DNA from 2 places in the Psychrobacillus sp. PGGUH221 genome. Region 1 is predicted to be linked to the other one. Evidence: riboswitches for the same ligand, from Rfam matches in the RefSeq annotation. Region 1 holds a riboswitch; the other holds the start of a gene.

Region 1 (7,606 bases):
TACAGGTCATCTTAGAGGGGAATCTCCTTTTGATTCACTAGAGGATATGTTTGATCGTTATCGGGAATCCATTCAACCTTTCAAGGAAAGTGGGAAGCTTTCTATGGTTTTAGTTCAATTCCCTCCATGGTTTCAATGTAAAAAAGAAAATGTTGATTATTTATATAAAGTGAGAGCAGAGCTAAAAGATTTTGAGGTAGCAATCGAATTTCGAAATCAATCGTGGTATACGCATGCTATTAAAGATCAGACTATTCAGTTTCTAAAAGATAACCATTTTCATCATACGATCTGTGATGAGCCACAAGTAGGGGAAGGGTGTGTCCCTTTAATTCCAATTTCCACTTCAGAAAAAGTACTTGTGAGACTCCATGGGAGAAATACATATGGATGGATAAATCCAGGGGATAGTGAAAAATGGCGAGAAGTACGTTATTTATATGATTATAATAAAGAAGAACTTTTTGACATTCAAAAGATTTGCGAGGAATTACATACTAACACAAAAGAAGTAGTGGTATTATTTAATAATAATTCTGGTGGGCATGCAGCAAAAAATGCGAAAACCTTTCAACAGATGCTTGGAATAGAATTTGAAGGTTTAGCTCCAAAACAATTAGATTTATTTGATGGAGGGATATAATGGAGTGGATTATACTAGTTTTAGCTGGTCTTTTCTCCGGAATAGTTGGAGCATTAGTAGGTTTAGGTGGCGGAGTAATTTTAGTGCCAGCTGTATTATTTTTTGGAACGACGCTTGCTTTAATACCTAATATCACACCTCAAAGTGTGGTTGGCCTATCTGTGATTATGATGATTTTCACTGGTCTATCGTCTACACTTTCTTACATGAAAACGAAGACGGTTGATTTTAAAAGCGGATTCATATTTTTTATAGGAAGTATTCCAGGGACGATTTTAGGAGCATGGGTAAATAAAGGGTTAGATTTACCATCCTTTAATTTATATTTTGGTATTTTACTTATTATTCTATCAACCCTTCTGCTTGTAAGAGATCGATTAAAACCAGTTAAGTGGTTTGTCGAAAATGGTAGCAAAAAGACATTCACAGATGATAAAGATACATATGTTTATGGATATCCAATTTGGTTTGCCATCCTGTTAACATTTGGTGTAGGATTCGCATCTGGATTATTTGGAATTGGTGGAGGGTCTATCATTGTTCCTGCTATGATCCTTTTATTTTTATTTCCACCACATGTGGCAGTGGCTACGTCTATGTTTATGGTATTTTTATCTTCCATCATCAATTCTATAACGCATATCTCCCTGGGGAATGTGCCGTGGCTTTATACGATACCAGTTATTCCTGCAGCTTATATTGGCGCGAAATTGGGTGCCAGATTAAATAAAAAACTTAATTCGGATACGCTTGTCGTTGCTCTGCGAATTATTTTGCTATTATTAGGAGTTCGATCCATTATAGCTGGTCTTATGTAAAATCAAAAAGGTGGGTTTATGTTGAGAGAAACTATTCATATTTATCATACAAATGATTTGCATAGTCATTTAGAAAACTGGCCGACTATACATCAGTTTCTCTCCGATAGACAAAAAATGCATGAAGGACATGATTCATATCTCATTTTAGATATTGGTGACCATATTGATCGATCTAATATCTTTACTGAAGGTACTTTGGGAAGAGGAAATGTAGATTTACTAAATGAAGCTGGTTATGATTATGTCACCATTGGAAATAATGAAGGTATTACTCTTAGTCATGAAGAATTAGACAGTATGTATGCTGATGCAAATTTTGAAGTGGTTGTTTCGAACTTTACAGATCAAAATGGCATCATTCCATCATGGATACTCCCATATAAAATTCATAAAACTGCCTCTGGAATTCATATTGGAGTTGTAGCTGCTACAGCAGACTTTGGGATTTATTATGAAAAGTTAGGTTGGCATATTCAGCAGCCGATCAATCGACTAAAAGAAGTTTGTGAAGAAATACGGCATAAAGTAGATATCATTCTATGTATGTCACACCTTGGTATGTCCCAAGACGAAATAATTACAGAGGAAATACCGCAAATTGATGTAATTTTTGGCGCTCACACACATCATTTTTTTGATGAGGGGAAAATGCTGAATGGTACACTGCAGGCCGCTGCTGGCAAGTATGGAGCCTTTGTAGGGAAAGTTACAATAGAATTTGACCATAACCTTAGGGAAGTTAGTTCTAAAAAAGCTGTTCTATATCCAATAGAAACGCTGCAAATCCCTGAGAATAATGCGGAACAATTAGAAACTTGGGAGCATATAGGAAAAAGCAAACTAGCTTACCCACTTTTTGCGAATCAAACATTATTAAAGAAAGATTGGTTCCATTCATCAAGTATGTCTGATTTCTTTGCTAATGCATTACTAGCTTTTACAGGAGCTGATTGTGCCATGTTCCCAGCAGGCATTTTCTTAACCGATTTACAAAAAGGGATTGTTACTGCTGGTGATTTGCATAGACTTCTTCCTCATCCCATTAATCCATGTGTTGTAAGTTTAACTGGAGCAGAATTGATGGAAACCGTTGAGTTATCCAAAAATGAAAAGTGGCCCCTTCTTGAAGTAAAAGGTTTAGGATTCAGAGGGAAATATTTGGGTGCAATGCAATTTAACCAGCTATACGAGGATGAAGAAGGCGATGTATACGTAAAAGGAGAACTCGTTAAACTTGAAAAAACCTATTATCTTGCAACACTAGATATGTTCACGTTTGGCTATTTCTTTCCAGCCTTTAAATTTGCGACGAAGCAGTATTTTATGCCTGAATTCATACGGGACGTGTTAAAGTGGTACGCCCAAAAAAATGAAATATAGTCATTTAAAATCCTCCAGTTACATATAAATAACTAGGGGGATTTTTTTTTGTTGTTCTATCGTAAAAAGAAAAGAATCAAGTTTTTAAATATGCAGCGTAAATTAGCCATTTTTCTAGCTTGCTTTATCCTTTCTGTAGCGGGTTTGTTTTATTGGATCAATGCTCGCTTAACTCCAACTTATCTGCAATATGCAGAGGTACAGACGAACAAAATTGCTTCCATGGTGATAAGTAAAGCGATTAATACTAGAATTGCTAATGTGTTAGATGTAAATGACATTATTGAGCATGTTCCATCCGAAAGTGCTAATAATATGGTGACGACAAAATTTAACACGGAAATAATTAATCGAGTTTTGTCTGATACCCAAAGTTTAGTGCAATCTCATTTAGAGCAAGCGGAAAAGGGTAATCTATCAAGTTTACCTTATTTAGATGATATTGAGTATGATAAACAAACAATGGAAGATCAAGGTGGGGTCGTATTTTTTGTACCAATGGGGCAGGCAGCTAATATACCCCTAATCGGAAACTTAGGTCCAAAGATTCCCATTCGATTTCATGTGATTGGAAACGTTCAATCAACCGTTGAACAAAGTATTGATGAGTTTGGAATAAACAATGCCTTTGTAGAGATAAGTATTCTATTAAAAGTAAACGTCCAAATAATTGTTCCACTTGCCAGTAAAATGAGTACGGTCGAACAAAGGATTCCGGTCGCAATGGGTTTAATTCAAGGTCAGGTTCCACAAATTTATACAAAAGGGGAAGGTGGAAACGCTCCTTCTGTCGAAGTACCAATAAATCCATTACCAAAACAAGAATGATTGCAAGAGCTTACTTTTGATGTTAAAGTAATAGATGCAAAATGAATAGGTAGAGGCTGCATTGCTTAATAGTACTATACGTGAGGATGACAACGTAGATCGTTTAGGAAAGGAAGCAGTGCCGAAACTAAATGTTCTTGTCCTATAACATTTAGTTGGGGTTATTTTAAAGAGGAATAACACTGCCATTTATATGGAATCATATAAATGGTGAGCTACAGAGTATGAATGAAAGTGTAATCTTGAATTCTATAGTAGAGGCCAGCCATTCTTTTTGGTTGGCCTTTTTGTTTACTGTTCTGTGCCTCCGCCTGAAAAGGAGGAAACTATTTTGGAAAGTACTATATTTTCTTTACTACCACCATTATTAGCAATCATTATGGTTCTTGTAACGAAAAGAGTTTTATTATCACTCGGAGTTGGTATTGTATCTGCCTCTCTTTTAGTAGAAGGCTTTGACCCGGTAGATTCTTTACTTTTGCTATGGGAATCATTTAAAGTATCTTTTTGGGATGAAGGTTTAAACACATCTAATATTTACATTTTATTATTTATCTTATTTTTAGGTATTATTACTGCTTTAGTTGGTTTGTCTGGTGGAAGCACAGCTTTTGCGGCTTGGGCTGTTAAACGAATCAAAACTAGAAGAGGCTCCAAATTACTGACAGCTTTTCTAGGAATAATTATCTTTGTAGATGACTATTTTAATGCCTTAGCAGTTGGCCAAATTGCTAGACCTATCACTGATAGTCATCGCGTTTCGCGAGCAAAATTAGCTTATTTTATTGATTCTACATCTGCCCCAGTGTGTGTAATAGCGCCCGTCTCAAGTTGGGGAGCATTTTTAATAAGCCAATTGGGTGTTATTTTTGCAACTCATGCGGTTACTTCCTATACACCTCTTGAAGCTTTTATGTTAATGGCTCCTATGAACTTTTATGTTATCGCTACCCTTGCCATCGTTTTCTTTATGGCGTGGACTGACTTTGATTTAATGCCAATGAGAAAGCATGAAAAGATTGCAAAAGAAACAGGGAAGTTATTCGACACAAGTAAACCTAATCCAGGTGAGCTACAAGGTAATTTTCCAGAAAACAAATATGGAGAAGTTAAGGACTTGTTATTACCAATAATTACATTAATAGTAATAACTCTATTATCTATGTTTTGGACAGGTTATCAAAACTCAAATCAAGAACTCAATATATTTGTAGTTTTTGAAAATACGGATGTTCCTATTTCTTTATTTATTAGTGGACTATTAGCTACAATACTCGCTGTATTATTATACTTACGTCAGCTAAAATATAATCCAACAGCAAAGATTAATTTTATTTGGAAAGCTTTAGTTACTGGAATAAGTTCCATGTTACCAGCAATATTCATCTTAATATTTGCATGGTCATTATCATTTTTAATCGAAACTATTGGAACTGGCCAATATTTAGCCAACTTAGTTGCTGAAAACAATATACCGGTTGGAGTAATTCCAGTCTTACTATTTGTCCTAACAGCGATCATGGCTTTTGCAACAGGTTCATCATGGGGTTCTTTCGGAATATTACTCCCTATCGGTGCTAGCATTATCATGGCAATAGAACCCGAGCTATTGCTTCCTGTATTGTCTGCAGTTTTAGCAGGAGCAGTTTTTGGTGATCATTGTTCACCAATCTCTGATACAACAATAATGTCAGCAACAGGGGCTGGTGTAAATGTTATAGATCATGTCATGACACAATTGCCATATGCCATAACTAGCGCAGTAATAGCTGCTTTCGGTTATTTAATATTAGGTTTAACTGGATCTGTTATTATAGGATTCGTATCGGTTGTATTGATCCTAAACATGTTGTTTTTAGTGTGGAATTTTAAATCAAAAAAAGAAGACTTTAAACAGGGCTAAAACTAGCTCTGTTTTTTTATAATCATGCGTTAAACTAGGAATGAGAAGGTTGTTTGAATTAAAATAATATGTTACATTGACAACAGTGTAGTTAGTTTAAAGAATGGGGTCGATATGAAGTGACATCGTGTAAACCAACGAAATCAGAGCATCAACGTAAACCAGATTGGTTAAAGATAAAGTTAAATACAAATGAGGACTATAAAGGTCTTAAAAAGTTAATGCGTGAAAATAATTTACATACAGTTTGTGAAGAAGCAAGATGCCCAAATATTCATGAATGTTGGGGATCACGGAGAACAGCTACTTTTATGATTCTTGGAGCAGTTTGTACTCGTGCTTGCCGTTTTTGTGCAGTTAAAACAGGTCTTCCAAATGAGCTAGATTTAGCAGAACCTGAACGTGTAGCAGATTCGGTAGTTATTATGAACTTAAAGCATGTTGTTGTTACAGCTGTTGCCCGTGATGACTTAAAAGATGGTGGTTCAGAAGTTTTTGCAGAAACTATTCGTGCGATTCGTCGGAAAAATCCATTTACAACTATTGAAGTGTTACCTTCTGATATGGGTGGGATTGAGCAAAACATTCGTAATATTATGGATGCGAAACCAGATATTTTAAACCATAATATTGAAACGGTACGCCGCTTAACTCCAAGAGTTCGTGCAAGAGCAAAATATGACCGTTCACTTGAACTGTTGCGACGCGCTAAAGAAATGCAACCGAATATACCTACGAAGTCTTCTTTAATGTTAGGATTAGGAGAAACACATGAAGAGATTTTAGAAGTTATGGATGACCTACGTGCAAATAACGTAGACATTATGACAATCGGTCAATACTTGCAACCAACGAAAAAACATTTACCAGTACAAAAGTATTATTCACCAGCTGAATTTGGTGAACTTCGCAAAATAGCAATGAGTAAAGGATTCTCTCACTGTGAAGCTGGTCCACTTGTAAGAAGTAGTTATCATGCGGATGAGCAAGTAAATGCTGCAGCAAAACAAAGACAAGCACAAGGTGAGGAACTACTAGCTACTCAAAATAGCTAATGGATGGTGATCAAATGATTATTGCAGAAGGATATACGTATGAAGTCATAGAAGATTACCGAGAAGCTTTTAAGGAAGAAGCTTTTTTAGAAAGATATAGTGAAATATTGTCCAAATATGACTTTATAATGGGTGACTGGGGCTATGGTCAGCTTCGTTTAAAGGGCTTTTTTGAAGATCGAAACCATAAAGCTACATTTGATACAAAAATAAGTACAATGAAAGACTATTTATATGAGTATTGTAACTTTGGTTGTGCCTATTTTTTAGTAAAGAAAACTGGTGTGGCACCTAAAGTAGTACCGGTTGTTGAAACAGTTGAACAGATACAAGAAAACCTTGAGCAAGATCATCAATGATGATCTTGACTCAAGGTTTTTTAGTTGAGTAATTCACTCAAGTAATCTCTTAATTCTTTAGCTTCTTCTTCTGTTCTATTAAACACGTGTTCTAGATATCCTGGTTCTTCCAAATCGTCTGGTCCAAGTATTGCAGCTCTTCCGTATTGGATATCCATCACAAGAACTTTACCAAAAAAACGAGAGCTTTGTAGGACAGCCAAGTCATAGCGTTGTGATTCGCCTGTGAATCCTACAAATCTTGTTTTAGTATCTTCCACGTCATCATATAAGAAAAACCGTTCCATCTTGTGACACTCCTTCCTACCTCTCAATTATGGTACTATAGAATAGAAGACAATATCAACTGAACAAAAACTAGGAGGCATTTCGATGTATTTTGTGGATCGAAAAAAAATCGCAACTACTTTAACTCACATGAAAACTTTACTTGATTTATTGGAAACTAAAACAGATTGGAACAATGACCAAATCTCAAAATTAGCTCTTGAACGTGTAGGTCATAATATTATTGAGTCTATTATTGATGTGGGCAATTCAATGATCGATGGGTTCATTATGCGAGACCCAGGTGGTTATGATGATATTATTGATATTTTGACGGATGAAAAAGTTAT
Region 2 (7,606 bases), on a different contig from region 1:
TGGAAGTATAGTTCTGTTACACCTATTACATTCAGTACTGACGTATCTTTAATATTTATAATAAATTGGTTTCCTGTAGCTGGTAAAATATTTCGTACTACCTGTGGTAATACTACATGAAGCATCGTTTGTATATGATTCATACCGATTGCTTGTGCTGATTCAAATTGTCCTTTATCAATGGAAATGACACCACCACGAACAATCTCGGCCATGTATGCCCCCGTATTAATAGATACGATAAAAATAGCTGCAGCAGTTCTGTCCATATCCACACCAAAAGCTAAAGCAGAACCATAATAGATAACCATCGCTTGTACAATCATCGGTGTACCACGGAAAAATTCAATATACATCGTTAGAATTGCATTTACTATCTTCAAGAAAATTCGTTTTACTTTTCGTTCTGGCATAGGGATTGTTCGAATAACTCCTGCCAGCAAACCAATAATGGCTCCAAAGATTGTACCAATGATAGAGATTAAGAGCGTCATCCCTGCTCCACGTAGGAACATCGGCCAGTTATTGGTAACCATTGATATTATATACTCAATGCTCATACTTATCCTCCTCAAAAATTAAACCGACTGCAAAGAGATGCAGCCGGTATCACTTCATCTTTATTCAGAAGCGGGTTGATTTTTAATGGCAGTATCCATAATGTTTTGACGATCTTCTTCTGAAATGCCCGCCAATATATCATTAATTTGTTTTGTTAAGTCACTGCCCTTTTTAAGTCCAACTGCAACTGCTGTTTCTTCTTCATCCGCAACAAATCCATCGGTAAATTCAACCATCGCAAAGTTTTCGTTCGCTGATGAAGCACTTATTCCTTCTGGACGTTCAGAAACATAACCATCTAGCATTCCAGACTCTAGTGCTACACGCATTGCAGGGAAGTTATCCATTGCTGGTTGTTTTTCTACACCTTTAATTTGATCTATTACGCCATAATGTGAAGTATTTAATTGTCCTGACACTTTTGCCCCGCTAAAATCTTGAATAGAAGTAGCTCCCTCATAAGGTCCACCTTTTTTAACTACCATTACAAAGTTAGAAGTGTAATAGTTTTCAGAGAAGTCGATTGTTTCTTTACGTTCAGCTGTCGGTGACATACCTGCAATAATTGCATCGATTTTACCTGACTCTAAGGATGGAACTAGTCCGTCCCATTCTGTTTTCACAATAACTAACTCTTTTCCTAATCCTTCAGCAATTTTTTTGGCAATTTCTACATCGTATCCACCTGCATATTCTGCATTGCCGTCAATTTTTACACCGCCGTTTGAATCATCTAATTGAGTCCAGTTGAATGGAGCATATCCTGCTTCCATACCAACTGTAAAAGTGTTGTCGTCACCTTTAGAAGATGATGATTCTGTATTTTCTGTATTACTTGACCCACATGCTGCTAAAAGCATCATGATAGACACGAACATTACTAAAACTATTAGTTTGTTTTTCATTCTATTTCTCTCCTTTTATATATGATTATGTTTTTAACTACTAAAAAAGGACAACTTACATAAAAAAAGACCTGAGATGAACTCAGGTCGCAATATGTATAGTTGCCCTAAATCCTCTACTTTTCCCAAATGAGATAGCACACCACTATAAACCGGGATGTTTATAGCGGACAGTCCTGTAGTTATTCACTACAGACCCAGCAAGTAATACCGAGAACTATTACAAACTTCGGCGACATTTCCTTCTCCCTAGAATCATGGCTTCTCAAACTCCACTAAGGACTGTTAAATATCGCGCCTCTACCCCACTACATAAGTGAGGTCGTATTTAATTATTGTCCATAGTCTACAATAAGAAATACTATCTGTCAATCATTCTAGAAGTAATAACAAGTTTCTGAATTGAAAATAATCTTTTAAAAGTAAATACATTTTTTCAAACGCTAAAGGAAATAATAAACTCTAGCTAACTAATCTCAATCGTTATTTTTAAAAAACGTTGGCATTACTGTTATAATAGGTTATGGATGAAGTGGTAGACGAATTTATCAAACAAATGGAAGTGAGTTGTTTTATGAATTAATATATAAAAGGAGTTGATATTATGGGATCTGTCAAAGTCGCAGATCACAAAGTGTCAGAAGAAATGAAAGATGATTTTTCATTAGATCGAGTGCCTCGAGACCAAAGGAAGATGGGTTGGTTTAGTATTACCAATATCACATTTGGTATCGCAACGGCAATTTTTTATTTTCAAATGGGAAGCGTTATGGCACTTCAATTCGGGGCTATAAATGCTATCATATCCTCCATATATGCGATAATCGTTGCCGGTATACTCGGAACGTTCATAGCTTATCTATCAGCCAAATCCGGGATGAACGTTAACTTATTATCAAGAGGCGGAGGTTTTGGTTACATAGGTGCATCGTTAACCTCATTCATTTATGCAACAAACTTTATCATGTACTGTGCCTTTGAAGGCCTGATTTTAGTTTCCGCAGTTCACACCTTCTTCCCCGCCCTACCTGAATGGGCACTAATCATTTTCTTCGGATCTATTGTTATTCCATTAAATTGGTTTGGTATTAAACAACTAGATAAATTACAAAAATGGTCTTTACCGATTTTCGGTATTTTTTTATTGTGTGCCATCATAATGTCTTTTTTCACTCCAACGGTTTATGAAGGAGCATTTTGGACGTATATGCCAGAAGGAGTACAGGTGGGTGGCCAAGCTTTACTACTTTGTATAGGAATGCAACACGGAATAATGGGTCTGACAGCATTACTCTCTTCAGACTACGCACGTTTTCTTAAACCAAAGGATTTAAAAATTGGATCTTTTGCAATTGGTTTTATTCCACAAATTTTCTGTTTTGGAGTTATGGGTGGTCTTGGTATATGGTTCGGTGTTCGTTTAGGTGAACCAAATCCAGGTGTTTATATCGTTCTACTCTTAGGTTTAGGTGGCGTATTATTCACTATGTTAACTCAGCTTAGAATTAACGTTACCAATATATACAGTAGTTCCCTATCACTTTCTAACTTCTTCGAGAACGTATTTAGATTTACACCAGGCAGACGATTTTGGGTTGTTGTCTCAGGTATTTGTGCAATTTGCTTGATGTTAGGTGGTATTGTGGATCATTTAGATACAGCCATGACATTCCAAGGAGTCTTTTTACTCGCTTGGGCATCGATTCTAGTTACGGATGCCATGATCGTGAAAAAACTATTAAAAATTGGGCCAGGTTATTACGAGGCTCGACACGAATATTTATATAAATGGAATCCTGTTGGAGTAGTATCTTTACTTATCTCAAGTGGTTTAGGTACGATAGCCGCACTAGGTTATATGGGATCATTTCTGGAAAGTACTGCGGCATTCTTCGCAGCACTTCTAGCAGCTATTCTCACCGTGATTTTAGCCATTTTTACAAAAGGTAAATATTATAGCAAAAAGCTTCCTAATGACATTCCTAAGGAAGATTATATTGCATAATAGTTAAAAGATTTTTTCTACCCTCAACTATTAACCATTCAATCAGCTTACCCTTCATTTATTAACTTCCAGATAGCCTTTTCTTCGGCCGATAATTCGTTTTTTATACTATATTCTCGCTTCTCTCAGGAGGTAGAGTTTATAGTAGGCTGGTTGCCTAATTGGTTTTACTCTACTTTTACCCTCAAAACTATTTATCCAACAACTCATATGGTTATTTTGTTTATACAATATTACTAATGCACCTTGTAGTTCTAGAGGGTGCATTTTTAATTAATTGATATTATTAACCCAGGACTCTTTACTTCCACAAAACCATATATATAAAGTGAAATATTTTTTACGATAATGATTTCTTTTTAGAGGGGGAATGCGATGAAAAAGATGTGGTTATTAGGGTTTGGTTTTTTTAGCATTAGTTTAGGATGGTCTTTATATAATGCGTTTGTTCCTTTTTTTCTGAACGACTTTCTTTCAAGTACTGCATTAATTGGTTTTCTCATGACAATTGATAATTATTTTGCTCTTTTCATACAGCCATATATAGGAAACAAAAGTGATCGCACACATTCACACTTTGGTAGACGGATGCCATATCTATTAATTGGTATACCGTTAGCAGCTTTGTTTTATGCACTTATTCCCTTCCACACAAGTTTGACCACATTAGTGATTTTTATGGTAGGAATGAATATATCCATGGCGATATTCCGTTCCCCTACTATTGCGTTAATGCCAGATATTACTCCTGAGGCTTTACGCACGAAAGCAAATGGTGTTATTAATTTTATGGGAGGACTTGGCGGAATTTTAGCTTTCAGTGTAGGCTCTATTCTTTTTGGAGTGGAGGAATCCCTCCCATTTTTCGCGGTCTCTGCAATCTTCCTATTAGCGCTAGTAGTTGTCTTTAAAAACATTAATGAAAATAGAGATGCTATTCCTTTTACCATTACAACTAATTCAAAGATAGATTACAAAGCAGAGTTAAATAAACCTACCATCTTTCTTCTAACCGCAATATTCTTTTGGTTTGTAGCAATTCAAGGGATGGAAGCGTTATTTACTTTATATGGTGTAAACGAGCTTAATTTATCCAAGAGCTCATCTGCCTTTTCACTTGCATTTTTTTCATTAAGTTTTGTACTGGCTGCTATACCAAGCGGTATTCTAGGTGCTAGGTTTGGTAAGAAAAAAGTAATCTTAACGGGAGTTATCGGTTTATTTTTTGTCTTCTTTTTATTAAATTGGGTGGAATCCCTTTTTACCCTGCGCTTACTACTATTAATTGGTGGAATGTTTTGGGCATGCATAAATATAAATTCATACCCTTTCATTGTCTCTCTCGGAAGTGAACATAACTTTGGTACTCGAACCGGATTATATTATTTAGTATCTTCATTAGCAGCTATAATTTCACCACCTTCTTTAGGCTTATTAATAGATATATTTGGATATGATGTACTATTTAATGCTACGGCAGTAAGTATGCTTTTTGCATTAGCTTGTATGTGGAAGGTTAAAACCCCTAGAACTAGTCCCGTGCGATTGTAAACTACCAATTGGACAGTCGGTTCTATTTATATATAATCTAATGTATATACTTACCATAAGAGAGTGGAGAAATGATAGTTGAAAAAGATAACGATCTTGCAAACTAGTGATATACATGGAAGCATTTTTCCGATTAATTATGTAAATAACGAACAAGCTAATATTGGCTTAGGGAAATTAGCTACGATAATAAAACAGGAGCGACAATTAAACGAGCAATTAATTTTGATCGATAATGGTGATTTAATTCAAGGAACTCCGCTAACATATTACTATATTCAATTTTTAAAGGATGAAAAAAATCCCATGATCAGCATTTTAAATGACCTGTCCTATGATGCTGCCGTTATTGGAAATCATGAGTTTAATTATGGGTTGGATATATTAAATCAGGCGGTTGAAGAATCCCAGTTTCCTTGGCTATCTGCTAATATCTTAGACACAAATACGGGGAAGCCTTATTTTGGCTGTCCTTATATCATCAAAGAAATTGAATCTGTAAAAATAGCTATTCTAGGTGTTACAACTCATTACATCCCAAATTGGGAAAACGAGCATAATATAACTGGTTTGGATTTTAAGGATTGTCTCCAAGAAACAAAAAAATGGGTTACATATATTAGTGAAAAAGAGCATCCTGACGTATTAATTGTTTCTTACCATGGAGGATTTGAACGAGATCTGGAGACTGGAGAACCAACAGAAAACTTAACGGGAGAAAATCAGGGATATGCCATATGTAAGGAAATTAGTGAAATAGACGTCCTCCTAACAGGGCATCAGCATCGCTCTTTAACTGGCAATTTAAATGGTGTAGAAACTGTTCAACCGTCTAATAACGGGCAAATGATAAGTAAAGTTACTCTAACGCTAAATAATCAGAACGAGATTATAAATAAATCCTCTGAATTATTAGTAGTAGATAATGTTGAAGCAGATGTAGAGGTTTTAAAAAAGGCTTCTCGTTTTGAAGAAGAAACTCAACATTGGCTGGATCAACCAATCGGCAAAGTAGAAGGCGATATGTTAATCAAGGATCCATTTCTTATTAGAACAAGTGACAATCCTCTAATAGAATTTATTAACAAAGTACAAATGGAAACAGCTGGAGTAGAAATCTCTAATACTTCTCTTTTTAGCAATTCATCTCCTGGCTTTGAACCAGATGTGACGATGCGCGACATCATTTCTAATTACAAGTATCCAAATACATTAAAGGTGCTTCGATTGTCCGGGCAAGATATAAAAGATGCATTAGAACAAAGCGCACGTTATTTTGTTTTGAATCGAGAAGGAATGCTTGAAGTAAATCCTAATTACATACAACCAAAACCACAGCATTATAATTATGATATGTGGGAAGGCATAGAGTATATTTTAGATATTCGTAACCCAGTTGGAAACAGAGTAACTACATTGAATTACAAAGGTGCTCCTTTAAACCTTCAGCATGAATATGATGTCGTGATGAATAATTATCGTGCTGGTGGCGGTGGAGACTATTTGATGTTTAAGGGCAAAGACATTGTGAAAGATATTCCGATAGACATGTCGGAAATCCTTGCTAACTATATACTGGAGCGAAAAACGATAAAGGCAACAGTTAACCGTAATTGGAAAGTTATCTGGTAGTAATACTAAAAAGCTGGTTCGTCCATCAATTGCTTATCTGCTAGAAGGCTGTAAAAATAAGAGGCTGTTCGAATGCCTGCTACTTTCAATATGATGAGTAGGGATTAGATCTTGCAAGTTGAAAATCACCATACTTTGATGATTGTTATATGGTTTGAACATGGGTAGGAATTGTCATTTTACAATTTATAGTAGTAATCATTGGATTGCACATAAAAAATCGCCGTTTCTTTTTGTTGGTTTGGTCACTTACATTATAAGAAATTTGGCGGTTTTTTTGTATACTATCCCGTTTTGATTGAATGAAGTAATGGATTTTCGTTTCATGCGGTGACTCCTGCGGGAAGATAGACAGTCCGAGACCCCGCACGTAGCGTTAGAGAGGAAGGAAGGCTAAGGCCGCCTCTTCAAATGGAAGGCAATCTAAGTTCGCCGCGTTCTGCGACAACGATTGCATGACCCACATCCCTGTGGGCCTCAACGCCTTCATGACCAACATCATGTTGGCCTGAGAAGGCTCGGCGCTCGCCCGCGGAAAGCATCCGTCTGGAACCGAAATCTATCGCACTTTTTAATAAAAGCTATGAAGAAAGAGGCTACCCTTAAAAGTCATTTTTTATGACTTTAAGGACAGCCCCTCTTATTTTTATTATGCTAGTTCTTCCAAAGAAGCATAGTATTTTTCTTCTTTTTCTTTATCGAAACGACCTTCCCATTTAGCCATAACGACTGTAGCCAATGCATTACCTACTACATTTACTACTGTACGAGCCATATCTAGAAGACGGTCAATACCAGCGATAAACGCAAGTCCTTCTAGTGGGATTCCTACAGTTCCTAGAGTAGCCAATAGTACGACGAAGGAAACTCCTGGTACTCCAGCGATTCCTTTAGATGTTACCATTAATACTAAAACGAGTGTAATTTGTTGCATAATACTCAAATCAATTCC

The links. Region 1 has a riboswitch for lysine ahead of PGC35_RS15435 (Na+/H+ antiporter NhaC family protein). Riboswitches for the same ligand answer to the same signal wherever they lie in the genome.
Region 2: linked by a shared signal. The riboswitch ahead of PGC35_RS17095 (transporter substrate-binding domain-containing protein) and the one ahead of PGC35_RS15435 (Na+/H+ antiporter NhaC family protein) in region 1 are both predicted to bind lysine.

The regions. Positions count from the first base shown of each region.
Region 1 covers NZ_JAQMHQ010000009.1:38,875-46,480, reverse strand. The annotation lists gene PGC35_RS15455 (DUF72 domain-containing protein) at 1-643, shown strand, start outside; gene PGC35_RS15450 (sulfite exporter TauE/SafE family protein) at 643-1,461, shown strand; gene PGC35_RS15445 (bifunctional metallophosphatase/5'-nucleotidase) at 1,480-2,844, shown strand; gene yunB (sporulation protein YunB) at 2,893-3,672, shown strand; lysine riboswitch at 3,715-3,898, shown strand; gene PGC35_RS15435 (Na+/H+ antiporter NhaC family protein) at 4,004-5,575, shown strand; gene lipA (lipoyl synthase) at 5,695-6,630, shown strand; gene PGC35_RS15425 (YutD family protein) at 6,645-6,989, shown strand; gene PGC35_RS15420 (DUF3055 domain-containing protein) at 7,010-7,276, opposite strand; gene PGC35_RS15415 (DUF86 domain-containing protein) at 7,362-7,606, shown strand, end outside.
Region 2 covers NZ_JAQMHQ010000010.1:81,603-89,208, reverse strand. The annotation lists gene PGC35_RS17100 (amino acid ABC transporter permease) at 1-560, opposite strand, end outside; gene PGC35_RS17095 (transporter substrate-binding domain-containing protein) at 621-1,466, opposite strand; lysine riboswitch at 1,594-1,777, opposite strand; gene PGC35_RS17090 (purine-cytosine permease family protein) at 2,071-3,471, shown strand; gene PGC35_RS17085 (SLC45 family MFS transporter) at 3,847-5,022, shown strand; gene PGC35_RS17080 (bifunctional metallophosphatase/5'-nucleotidase) at 5,101-6,654, shown strand; gene PGC35_RS17075 (cation:dicarboxylate symporter family transporter) at 7,304-7,606, opposite strand, start outside.